Regions from separate parts of the Clostridium sp. LXY-7 genome, predicted to be linked through region 2. Evidence: predicted binding sites of a transcription regulator. Region 2 holds the regulator's gene; the other holds the start of a gene.

Region 1 (5,129 bases), on a different contig from region 2:
AGATAACGGGCAAGGGAAATTAGATAAAATTAAAATGGGAAAGAGCCTAATTGATGTTAAGAAGAGACAAGTTTATTATAGTGATTTGGACCTAAATGGACATGTTAATAATGTTAATTACATAAAGTTTGTAGAAGATTTATTTTCACCCCAGTGGCATAGTGAACATAGAATTAAAGATATCCAAGTCAATTATATGAAGGAAATTTCAGGTGACACTATAGTTACAATAAAAATATATGAAGATGCCCCCCATACTTATTGCATAGAAGGCATAAATGATGATATTCAATTTTTCCAAAGTAGAATATTGGTTGAGCAATTATAAGTTTTTTATTATATCAAATAAATTTATAGCAGCCTGCTTTGGCCCATCTTTTTCCTTTCCAGGGATGCCCAGGCAGGTTTTTATTTGGCCAATTTTTACTCCAGTATTAAAAAATTCATTAAAGTATTGAGATATCAATATATCAGTTTCCGCTTGTTTCTGATGAGGTCCAAAAGGATTAGCAAAATAAGATTTAACTAAGCCCGTTTCAGAAGTTGTACCTTTGGCCATCCTTGCACCATCTTTAAATACCTTTATAGCTGTGTCTATATCTTCAAAGTACTCTATGGCATTTTCTCCAGTTTTAATGTCATCATAGTTATTAGCATAGAGAAATAAATCCACAGGATAACCTTTAATAATTTCTTTATAAGTAGCCACGGGCATTACTAATCTAGCATTAGTTTTATCAGGATTCATAAAAATACTTCTATCAATTTCCTTGAAAGCATAACCTTGATCCAAATCATCTAATCGTACAAAGGCACCTATTTCAGTACCGTAGCCAAAAGGCTTGGAATTATTTTCACTAGATTTTATAAAACCCATATCATCAAATATTATGGTCATATCACTTATATAATCTTCACTAAGTCCTCTAAAAGCCTCTAAACTTTCTGATTTACCAGCTCCACTATCACCCATTATAAGTACATTAGCAGATTTACCATTTTTCATTATCATGTTAACCATAGCACCATGAATTGGTAAATAACCACGTTTAATCATTATTAAATTATGAAGGGTTAAAGTCATTTTTTTCATATATCCAAAATAATCTATAGCCTCACTATAGCTTACGTAGCCAAGCATTAAATGATTTTTTACATCGTCATAAAAAATAGTCTTAACTTCAGCGTGCTCATTTTTAGCACCAAACACATAAATTATATCAGGCTTCTTTCCTCTATATTCTTCCTCCTTAGCCATTTCAAATAAGTTACATAATGTTATACCGTGAGCCATTAAATCTCTATGGAAATAAATGAAAGCCATTAACTCACCAACTTTTGCGGGATAACAAAAAAAGTGATCCTTATTTATAGTAGAATCGGTTAATGGATTGCTAAAAGTTTCTTCAAAGAATCCACTCCTAGTATTTTTTTTAGGATAATTTATAAATGGTGCTTGTAACATTATAGTATTTATGAATGGAATTTCTTCTAAAGCTTCGTATTCATAAGGACAAGGCCATACTGTATTGCTTAGGATTACACCTGCATTTGCGCCTGCTGATATTTGACGATATACATTGGGTTCTGATGAAAGCACACTTTCTTGAAGCTTTCGATAAAAATCAAGTATGAGTTGTGCAAATTTACTATTTGCCTCTAAGAAACTTACAGAGGCAAGGCCATCAGCTATCTTTGTATTTTGAAGAATTGAATATCTCTCAAGTTTTCGCCAATAACCATAGAAATCATCAACAAAATCAAAAAAATCATCAGTATCCTCTAAAATTTTTTCATATTTATTATTTAGTTTTACTATTTCCTTTGATTTTAGGACAGTAAGTAATCTAAATAAATCAATCATTTCATCTATCATAGATTCTTCATTAGAGGTGTAAGCTAAGGCTTCCTCTAAAAATTTATATACATTGGAATTTCTGTTTTTAATTCTAGTACAATAAGATATTATAACTCTCCTAAATCCATAACTGTCTAGTAATTTTTCTATAGTATCGCAGTATTTAGCAGAAAAATTTATCATCACCTTGTCATTACTTAAAGAAAATTCTTTTTTCATATAGTTAGTCCCCCTTTATTAAATTCTAAAATAAAAATAAATATAGTTACATGAAATTATAAGTATTTGTTTTGAGAGATTATAATTTCATATTATTATGCAGGAAAAAAAGTGTATATATTCGCATTGTGAAAATATAGATGTGAAAACACACATGAATTCTAAGAAAAGTGGTATCAATAAGTTGGATTATAACATAATTTTTAGAAAAATGAAATATTTAAAAAATAAAAATTCATAAATAAAATTAAATAGGCAGGAAAGATAACTGAGAAATATATCACAATATTTTGAATTAAGTTGAAATATTGTAATATAATTGACAAAATTTATTAAATACAACATAATGAAAAAACAAATATACTATAAAAATTTTATAATATTAAGGGGCGATATGATGGTAGAAAAAAAGATTAAAAAAGCTATAAGTGCAGAAGGGTTCATATGCATAATTATATTTGTTGGATTATTTGCATTTATTGGTAGTGTAATGGGTGGAATAAATATGGTAAATACCCTTATGAATACAGCATATAGACTACTAATGGATACAGTGTTTTATATAATGGCAATAGCGGTACTAGCAGGAGCAATATCTAGTTTACTCTCAGAATTTGGGGTAGTATCAATAATAAACAAGATATTATCCCCACTAATGAAGCCTATATATGATTTACCAGGAGCTAGTACTGTTGGAATTTTAGCAACATATTTCTCGGATAATCCAGCTATACTTACATTGGCCGATGATAAAGGGTTTAGAAGATACTTTAAAAAATATCAACTTCCGGCATTAACTAATTTAGGAACGGCATTTGGTATGGGGCTCATAATCACTACTTTTATGATGGGACAAAAATCACAAGGTGCTGAAAATTTTATATTAGCAGCTATAATAGGGAATGTAGGAGCTATTATAGGAAGTATTGTAAGTGTAAGACTCATGTTGTCACAAACTCGCAAGCATTATGGAAAAGACCAGTGGTGCGTAGTAGAGCTAGAAGATACTTTAGATATTATAAACTATAGAGAGATTAGAGAAGGAAGCATAGGGTCAAGGCTTATGGAATCTGTTTTAGAAGGCGGGAAATCTGGTGTTGAAATGGGATTAACTATAATTCCAGGAGTATTAATTATTTGTACATTGGTATTAATGTTAACCAATGGTACTTCAGAGGCGGGTGTTTATACAGGAGCAGCGTTTGAAGGCATTGCACTACTTCCTAAAATTGGAGGAGCATTAGGATTTATAATAGAGCCATTATTTGGATTTACTAGCGCTGAGGCAATTGCCTTTCCTATAACTTCTCTTGGAGCTGTAGGTGCAGCCATGGGTTTAGTACCACAAATGTTACAAAAAGGATTAATAGGAGCCAATGATATTGCGGTATTTACAGCTATGGGAATGTGCTGGAGTGGATATTTAAGTACTCATGTGGCTATGATGGATGGTTTAAAATGCAGAGAATTAACAGGAAAAGCTATTTTAAGTCACACTATTGGTGGTATGGTAGCTGGGATATCCGCGAATTTAATTTTTAAACTATCGATTCTAATTATAAATATCATATCTTAAACGAATATTATAAGGATTTTAAATTATTATTTTTGATGCTACTTACAACTAATAGTAATTTAAAATCCTTATTTAGTTCATATTATTATAGAACTACTTACATAATTTTGTATTCATTTCAGTATTTATATAATTTATCAAGATACCACTTCGAAGGCCGCCACTGCATATGTGTATGTTAGAAAATTCACTATAGGTTAATAGAGAAGATATTATTTCACAACCTCCAAGTATATTATCTCTTCTTTTTTTGGACAATCCATAAATATTGTCTCTTTCCTTGTAGGAGGAATTCTTTAAATATTCGTGTAAAATTTTAAATTCATTAATAGATATAGAGAGAGTATTAGTTACACTATATGTGTAATTTTTATTATTATATATTTTTGCTAAGTTTTTAAAGGAACCACCTATACCTATAAGTGGAAAGCCATTAGTACCTTTTAACCAAGAAATTTGGTTAAATATATTATTGAAAAAATTTTGATCATAACTACACTCTATATAATTGCCTAAAGAATTAAACTTTATTGTTTCACTGACATTTATAGCTCCATAGGGTAAACTAATGGAATCCACAAATGTTTTATTGCTTACATGAATTAGTTCTGTGCTACTTCCTCCAGTGTCCATAATAACTCCATTATGTATAGGGCATTCTTCCATAACTCCAAGGAATTCAAAAAATGCCTCTTCCTTAGGTGATAGTATTTTAATTTTAAGATTTGATTGTTTTTCTATTGTATCTATAACATAGTCGCTATTTTCAGCTTTCCTTAATGCTTCAGTACCAACAGCAATTATGGTACTCACATCATTTATGATGCAACATCTAATATACTTTTTAAGCAAACTTATTGCAGCCGCTAATTTATCATGAGAAATACTTTTATTGATATTCAAATTTTCACCGAGCATTAAGTGCTCTTTGTCTTTATCAAGTATCCTAATATTATTTTTTGCAATAATATCAACTATAAGTAAATGAATAGTATTTGAGCCTATATCAATAATTCCAACTCTATGCACATAATTCACCCTTTCAAAGGATTAGTTATATATAAATATATAGTAAAATAGCGAAAAATAAAATAGATATTATGTTAATACTTATGCAATATAAAGATGTTATATTATATGAACTTTTTTAAATTATAATCGTATTACTCTATGTGAAAAATAATTTGTTAAACATTAGGAGGAATGAAGTTTGAAGAAATTTTTAAGTGTCATATTAGGGGGACTAATGATGATTTCATTAGTGGGTTGTTCACCGGGAAATAAAGAAATTGTGAAGGATGTTCCTACTGCAGATTTAATGGAGACAGCGTTAGGTGCTGGTGAGTTTCCTGGACTTAGAGATGTTCAAGAAGAAGAATTAATTCAGTTATATCATTTAAATAAGGATGATATAGAAGAAGCTAAAGTAAATATGCCTATGATGAATGTTCAAGCTCATGAAATAGCAATTATAAA
Region 2 (5,873 bases):
CCTTGATGGTGTTGTAGAAAAAGAAAATGCATACTTGAACCCATTCATAGAATTAATGTTAGGAGGTAACAAATAATGAGCGGTGGATTATATTCAACTGAAGAAAAGGATTTTGATACGAACTTGGATTTAACCAAGCTTAAACCTTACGGAGATACTATGAATGATGGTAAAGTTCAAGTGAGCTTTACTCTTCCAGTTCAAGATAATGAAAGAGGAATAGAGGCAGCAGTACAACTTGCTAAATCTATGGGATTAAGAAATCCAAACGTTGCTCACCATGGAGCATTAGATAAAGAGTTTACCTTCTATGTTGTTTATGGATCATTAGAACATACTGTAAACTATGAAGAAATTCACGTTCAAACAGTAGAAGTTGATACTATGGACATGAAAGAAGTAGGAGAATATATAAAAGAAAATATAGGAAGACCTGTTACTATAATAGGAGCTTCAACAGGAACAGATGCTCATACAGTTGGTATAGATGCTATCATGAACATGAAAGGCTTTGCTGGACATTATGGACTTGAAAGATATGATATGATAGAAGCTTACAACTTAGGAAGCCAAGTTGAAAACGAAGAGTTTATTAAGAAGGCTATTGAATTAAAAGCAGATGTACTTCTAGTATCTCAAACAGTTACTCAAAAGGATGTACACATCCAAAACTTAACTAACCTTGTTGAGCTTTTAGAAGCAGAAGGTATAAGAGATAAAGTTGTATTAATCTGTGGAGGTCCAAGAATAACTCACGAGCTTGCAAAAGAGCTTGGATATGATGCTGGATTTGGACCAGGAAAATATGCTGATGATGTTGCAACATTCTCAGTAACTGAGATAGTAGCTAGAAAATTAGCTTAACTGGACACTAAGCTAATAAGGATTGAATAAGAAAAAATAGGTTTTTTACATGATGGGGTTTTAAATAGAGAAAAGCATGGTGAAATATCACCATGCTTTTTATGTATTATAGAGAAAGTACCGAATGTTTCATTTAAACTAGCTCTTCCCATTGTTCATAAAGATCCTGTAATTTTTTCTCCGTATCATGAATCTGATTATTTACTTCTACGCTTTTTTCAGGATTCGAATAGATTTCTTCTAGACAAAGCTGTCCCTGAAGATTTTCAAGATTTTCTTCTAGCAAGGCAATTTTATCTTCTAGAGATTTAATATAAGCCTTTTTTTCACGTTCAGCTTTTTCAACTTCCTTTTTCTTTTTCTTATCCAATTTTATTTGCGTTTTAGTTAATCCATTATATTCTTCAAACTCTTCGAATCTATTTGGATTATTCTTTTTTTCCACATAATAAGAATAGTTTCCTAAATATTCTTTTATTCCATCTTCATTTAATTCAAATATCTTATTTATAATTTTATTTAGAAAATATCTATCATGGGATATTAAAAGTATAGTTCCATCGTAGTTTAAAATAGCATTTTCTAAGGCTTCACGAGATATAATGTCTAAATGATTAGTAGGTTCATCAAGTAATAAAAAATTTGACTTAGAGAGCATTAATTTTAGAAGATTAATTCTACACTTTTCACCGCCACTAAGGGTGGATATATTTTTAAAAACATCTTCTCCTGTAAATAAAAAAGCAGCTAACGAAGTACGAATTTCAGTAGTAGTCATATGGGGAAAATCATCCCAAACTTCGTCTATAATAGTTTTATCATTATTGAGATTAGATTGTTCTTGATCATAATATCCGACAAATACATTTTTACCAAGAACTTTAATGCCTAAATCATTTTCTATCTTATCCATTATTATTCTAAATAAAGTGGTTTTTCCGCGACCATTTTCTCCAATAAGTGCTATTTTTTCTTCACGCTTAATATCCATAAAGACATCTCTAAATAGTAGTTTTTCACCAAAACTTTTACTTAAATTTTCTATATGTAAAACATCATTACCACTTTTAATTTGAGTTTCAAATTTAATTTTAGATGCTTTTTCAATTGTTATAGGGGCTTCAATCCTATCTATCTTATCAAGTGATTTTTGACGACTTTCAGCGGCTCTTACACTCTTTTCTCTATTAAATGATTTATATCTAGCTATTATTTCCTCTTGACGTTTAATCTCAACTTGTTGAAGATCATAAGCTTTCATCAATATCTCTTGATTTTTCTTTTTTAAGTCTACAAAGGCTGTGTAATTACCATTATATATATCTACTTTACCACCTACTAACTCTAAAGTTTTATCAGTGACAGCATCTAAAAAGAATCTGTCATGAGATACTATTATGATAGTACCTTTATTCTCTTTTAAATATCCTTCAAGCCATTCTATAGCATCTAAATCTAAATGGTTTGTGGGTTCATCTAGGAGCAGTATATCTGGTTTTGTAAGAAGTAACTTACAGAGAGCAACTCTAGTTTTTTGGCCGCCACTAAGTATATTTATTGATTTGTCAAAATCATTTTCAGTAAAGCCAAGACCTCTTAATACTCTACTAATTTCTGCTTTGTAAGTATATCCACCCCTATTATCATAAAGTTCAGTTAAGGTTGTATAATCTCTAATTATTTTATTATGATAATCTTCTTTAGAGGCATCATAAGGTTCATTCATTTTTAGTTCTAAATCATGAAGCTTTAATTCCATGTCTACTAAGGTTTTAAAAATAGATAGTAATTCATCATATATAGTATTATTAGATTCTAATGATAAGCTTTGAGATAAATAACCAAGGTTTTTAGATTTATCAATAAAAAGCTCTCCAGAATCATATTCTAATTGAGAGGTTAATATTTTAAAAAGCGTTGATTTACCAGCGCCATTTGCTCCAATTAATCCAATTTTTTCTCCATCATTAACATTAAAGGTTACATCTTTTAATATCACATCTATTCCATAAGATTTAGTTATATTCTTGCAACTTAAAACTATCATATTATTCACCGTCCCTATAGATATTTTAACATGAATATCTATAGTTTTAAATTGTTTGTTAAATATTAACCAATACTGTTATATAAATAGAAATTATATGGAAATTTTTTTAAAATATCAATGTTTATGTTGAATTTTATAAAAAAATATAGAATACGTACAAATTTTTATAGTATAATATAGTTGATGTATTATATAATAATAAGAAATAAATAAATAAAAGTTATGAGTATAGAAGAATTAATTTGAAATATTAGGCTAAAAGTATACTTAGTATAAGATATAAAAAATTTTAAAAACTTAAGTAAGGAGTGAAGATGGTGGATAGAAAAAAGAATATATCAATGGCAGTAATTAAAAGACTTCCGAAGTATTATAGATATTTAAGAGAGTTAGAAAAAAATGATGTAGATAGAATATCTTCAAAAGAATTAAGCGAGAAAATTGGATTTACTGCTTCGCAGATAAGACAAGATTTAAATTGTTTTGGAGATTTTGGACAACAGGGATATGGGTATAATGTAAAGGAATTGCTCTATCAGATATCCTTAATATTAGGTTTAAATAAAGAATATAATACTGTAATTATAGGTGCTGGTAACATAGGTCAGGCAATAGCTAATTATACAAAGTTTACGAAAATGGCATTTAATTTAAAAGGTATTTTTGATATTAATGTAAAATTAATAGGTCTGAAAATACGAGATGTAGAAGTGCAGGATATAGATGAATTAGAAGGTTTTTTAAGAGAAAATAAAGTACATATTGCAATAATATGTGTTCCTAAAAATAGAGCACAAAGTGTGTGTGATATAGTAATAAAAAATGAAGTTAAAGCTATATGGAACTTTGCTCCAATAGATTTGAAGGTTCCAGAAGATATCATTGTTGAAAATGTACATTTAAGTGAAAGCTTGATGACACTAAGTTATTTATTAAACGAACGAGAAATGGAATAAAATGATATATTTTTAAAAATAAAATTAATAAAATTTAAAAATAATGGTTTAATCTTATGAAAATTTAAAAAATATATAGGAATTTCTCAAATCAAGTTGAAAAGTATATATAATAGCAGTATAATAGTGATTGAGGTCCTTGGATTCAATCACTATTATTTTGTTATTAAATTAACAAAATAATAAACGATACTAAGTACGTTCATGGGGGAATTAAAAATGAGTTATAACAACATTATTCTTGAAAAAAATGACAACATAGCAGTTATCAAAATAAACAGACCAAAAGCTTTAAATGCTTTAAATTCAGATACACTGAAAGAACTTAATAGTGTAATTGATGAAGTTTCAAAAGATGAAGATGTATATGTAGTTTTATTAACAGGTGAAGGAAAAGCTTTTGTTGCTGGAGCTGATATTTCAGAAATGCAAAAGTTAAATTCACTTCAAGGAAGAGAATTTGGAACACTTGGAAATAAAGTTTTTAGAAAATTAGAAATGTTGGAAAAGCCTGTAATAGCAGCAGTAAATGGTTTTGCTCTTGGAGGAGGATGCGAGCTTTCTATGGCATGTGACATAAGAATAGCATCATCTAAAGCTAAATTTGCCCAACCGGAAGCTGGATTAGGTATAACACCAGGCTTTGGAGGAACTCAAAGATTAGCAAGATTAGTAGGAGAAGGAATGGCAAAACAACTAATATATACTTGTGAAATGATAAATGCAGAAGAAGCATTAAGAATTGGACTAGTAAATAAGGTTGTGGAACCAGAAAATCTTTTGCAAGAAGCTATGGACATGGCTACTAAAATAGCTAAAAATGCACCTATTGCTGTAAGGATGTGTAAATCAGCTATTAATAAAGGTATGCAGATGGACATAGATAGTGGTGTTATGTATGAGGCAGAAGTTTTCGGACTTTGTTTCTCTACGGAAGACCAAAAAGAAGGTATGACTGCTTTCTTAGAAAAAAGAGACAAGCATTTTAATAATAGATAATCCGTTAATAATTGGAGGTATGGAAAATGAACTTTTCGTTAAGTAAAGAACAAGAATTTGTAAGACAACTTGTAAGAGAATTTGCTATAAATGAAGTAAAACCTATAGCAGCTGAAATAGATGAAACAGAAGAATTCCCAGTGGAAAATGTTAAAAAAATGGCTAGATATAACATGATGGGAATACCATTCCCAACAGAGTTTGGTGGAGCAGGTGGAAACAACGTATCTTATGCTATGACAGTAGAAGAACTTTCTAAGGTTTGTGGAACTACAGGTGTTATAGTTTCTGCTCATACATCATTATGTGCAGCTCCAATATATATGTTTGGAACACAAGAGCAAAAAGAAAAATATTTAACTCCACTTGCTAAAGGTGAGAAATTAGGTGCTTTTGGATTAACTGAGCCAAATGCTGGAACAGATGCTTCTGGACAACAAACAACAGCTGTTTTAGAAGGAGACCATTATGTATTAAATGGTTCAAAAATATTCATAACAAATGGAGGAGTAGCTGATACATTTGTAGTATTTGCTATGACTGATAAATCAAAAGGAACAAGAGGAATAACAGCTTTCATAGTTGAGAAAGACTTCCCAGGATTCTCAATAGGAAAAGTTGAAGAAAAATTAGGAATAAGAGCATCTTCAACAACTGAATTAGTATTTGAAAATTGTATAGTACCAAAAGAGAACATGCTTGGAAAAGAAGGAAAAGGATTTTCAATAGCTATGCAAACTCTAGATGGAGGAAGAATTGGAATAGCAGCTCAAGCTCTAGGACTTGCTCAAGGAGCTCTAGATGAAGCTGTTGCTTACATGAAAGAAAGAAAACAATTCGGAAAACCATTATCAGCATTCCAAGGATTACAATGGATGGTAGCTGATATGGATGTTAAAGTTGAAGCAGCTAGAAACTTAGTTTATAAAGCAGCAGACAGAAAAGACAAAGGTCTTCCATATTCATTAGACGCTGCAAGAGCTAAATTATTTGCTTCAGAAGTA

What was found. Region 2 encodes Rex, which represses fermentation and respiration genes when NADH is low (regulators of the CRP and FNR family bind a similar motif). Its sites were predicted from a motif close to ATTGTTAANNNNTTAACAAT; they were not measured.
Region 1: ACI48Q_RS17095 (CD0519/CD1768 family membrane protein) is a predicted target of Rex. The motif match lies at 2,385-2,404, and genes of this name have one in related genera.

The regions. Positions count from the first base shown of each region.
Region 1 covers NZ_JBLLJL010000005.1:154,568-159,696, reverse strand. Annotated here, with positions in the region: gene ACI48Q_RS17105 (acyl-[acyl-carrier-protein] thioesterase) at 1-328, shown strand, start outside; gene ACI48Q_RS17100 (phosphoenolpyruvate carboxykinase (ATP)) at 323-2,077, opposite strand; gene ACI48Q_RS17095 (CD0519/CD1768 family membrane protein) at 2,475-3,653, shown strand; gene ACI48Q_RS17090 (Ppx/GppA phosphatase family protein) at 3,747-4,682, opposite strand; gene ACI48Q_RS17085 (DUF4358 domain-containing protein) at 4,864-5,129, shown strand, end outside.
Region 2 covers NZ_JBLLJL010000004.1:279,812-285,684, forward strand. Annotated here, with positions in the region: gene kamD (lysine 5,6-aminomutase subunit alpha) at 1-76, shown strand, start outside; gene kamE (lysine 5,6-aminomutase subunit beta) at 76-864, shown strand; gene abc-f (ribosomal protection-like ABC-F family protein) at 998-2,911, opposite strand; gene ACI48Q_RS14540 (redox-sensing transcriptional repressor Rex) at 3,232-3,870, shown strand; gene ACI48Q_RS14545 (short-chain-enoyl-CoA hydratase) at 4,090-4,869, shown strand; gene ACI48Q_RS14550 (acyl-CoA dehydrogenase) at 4,896-5,873, shown strand, end outside.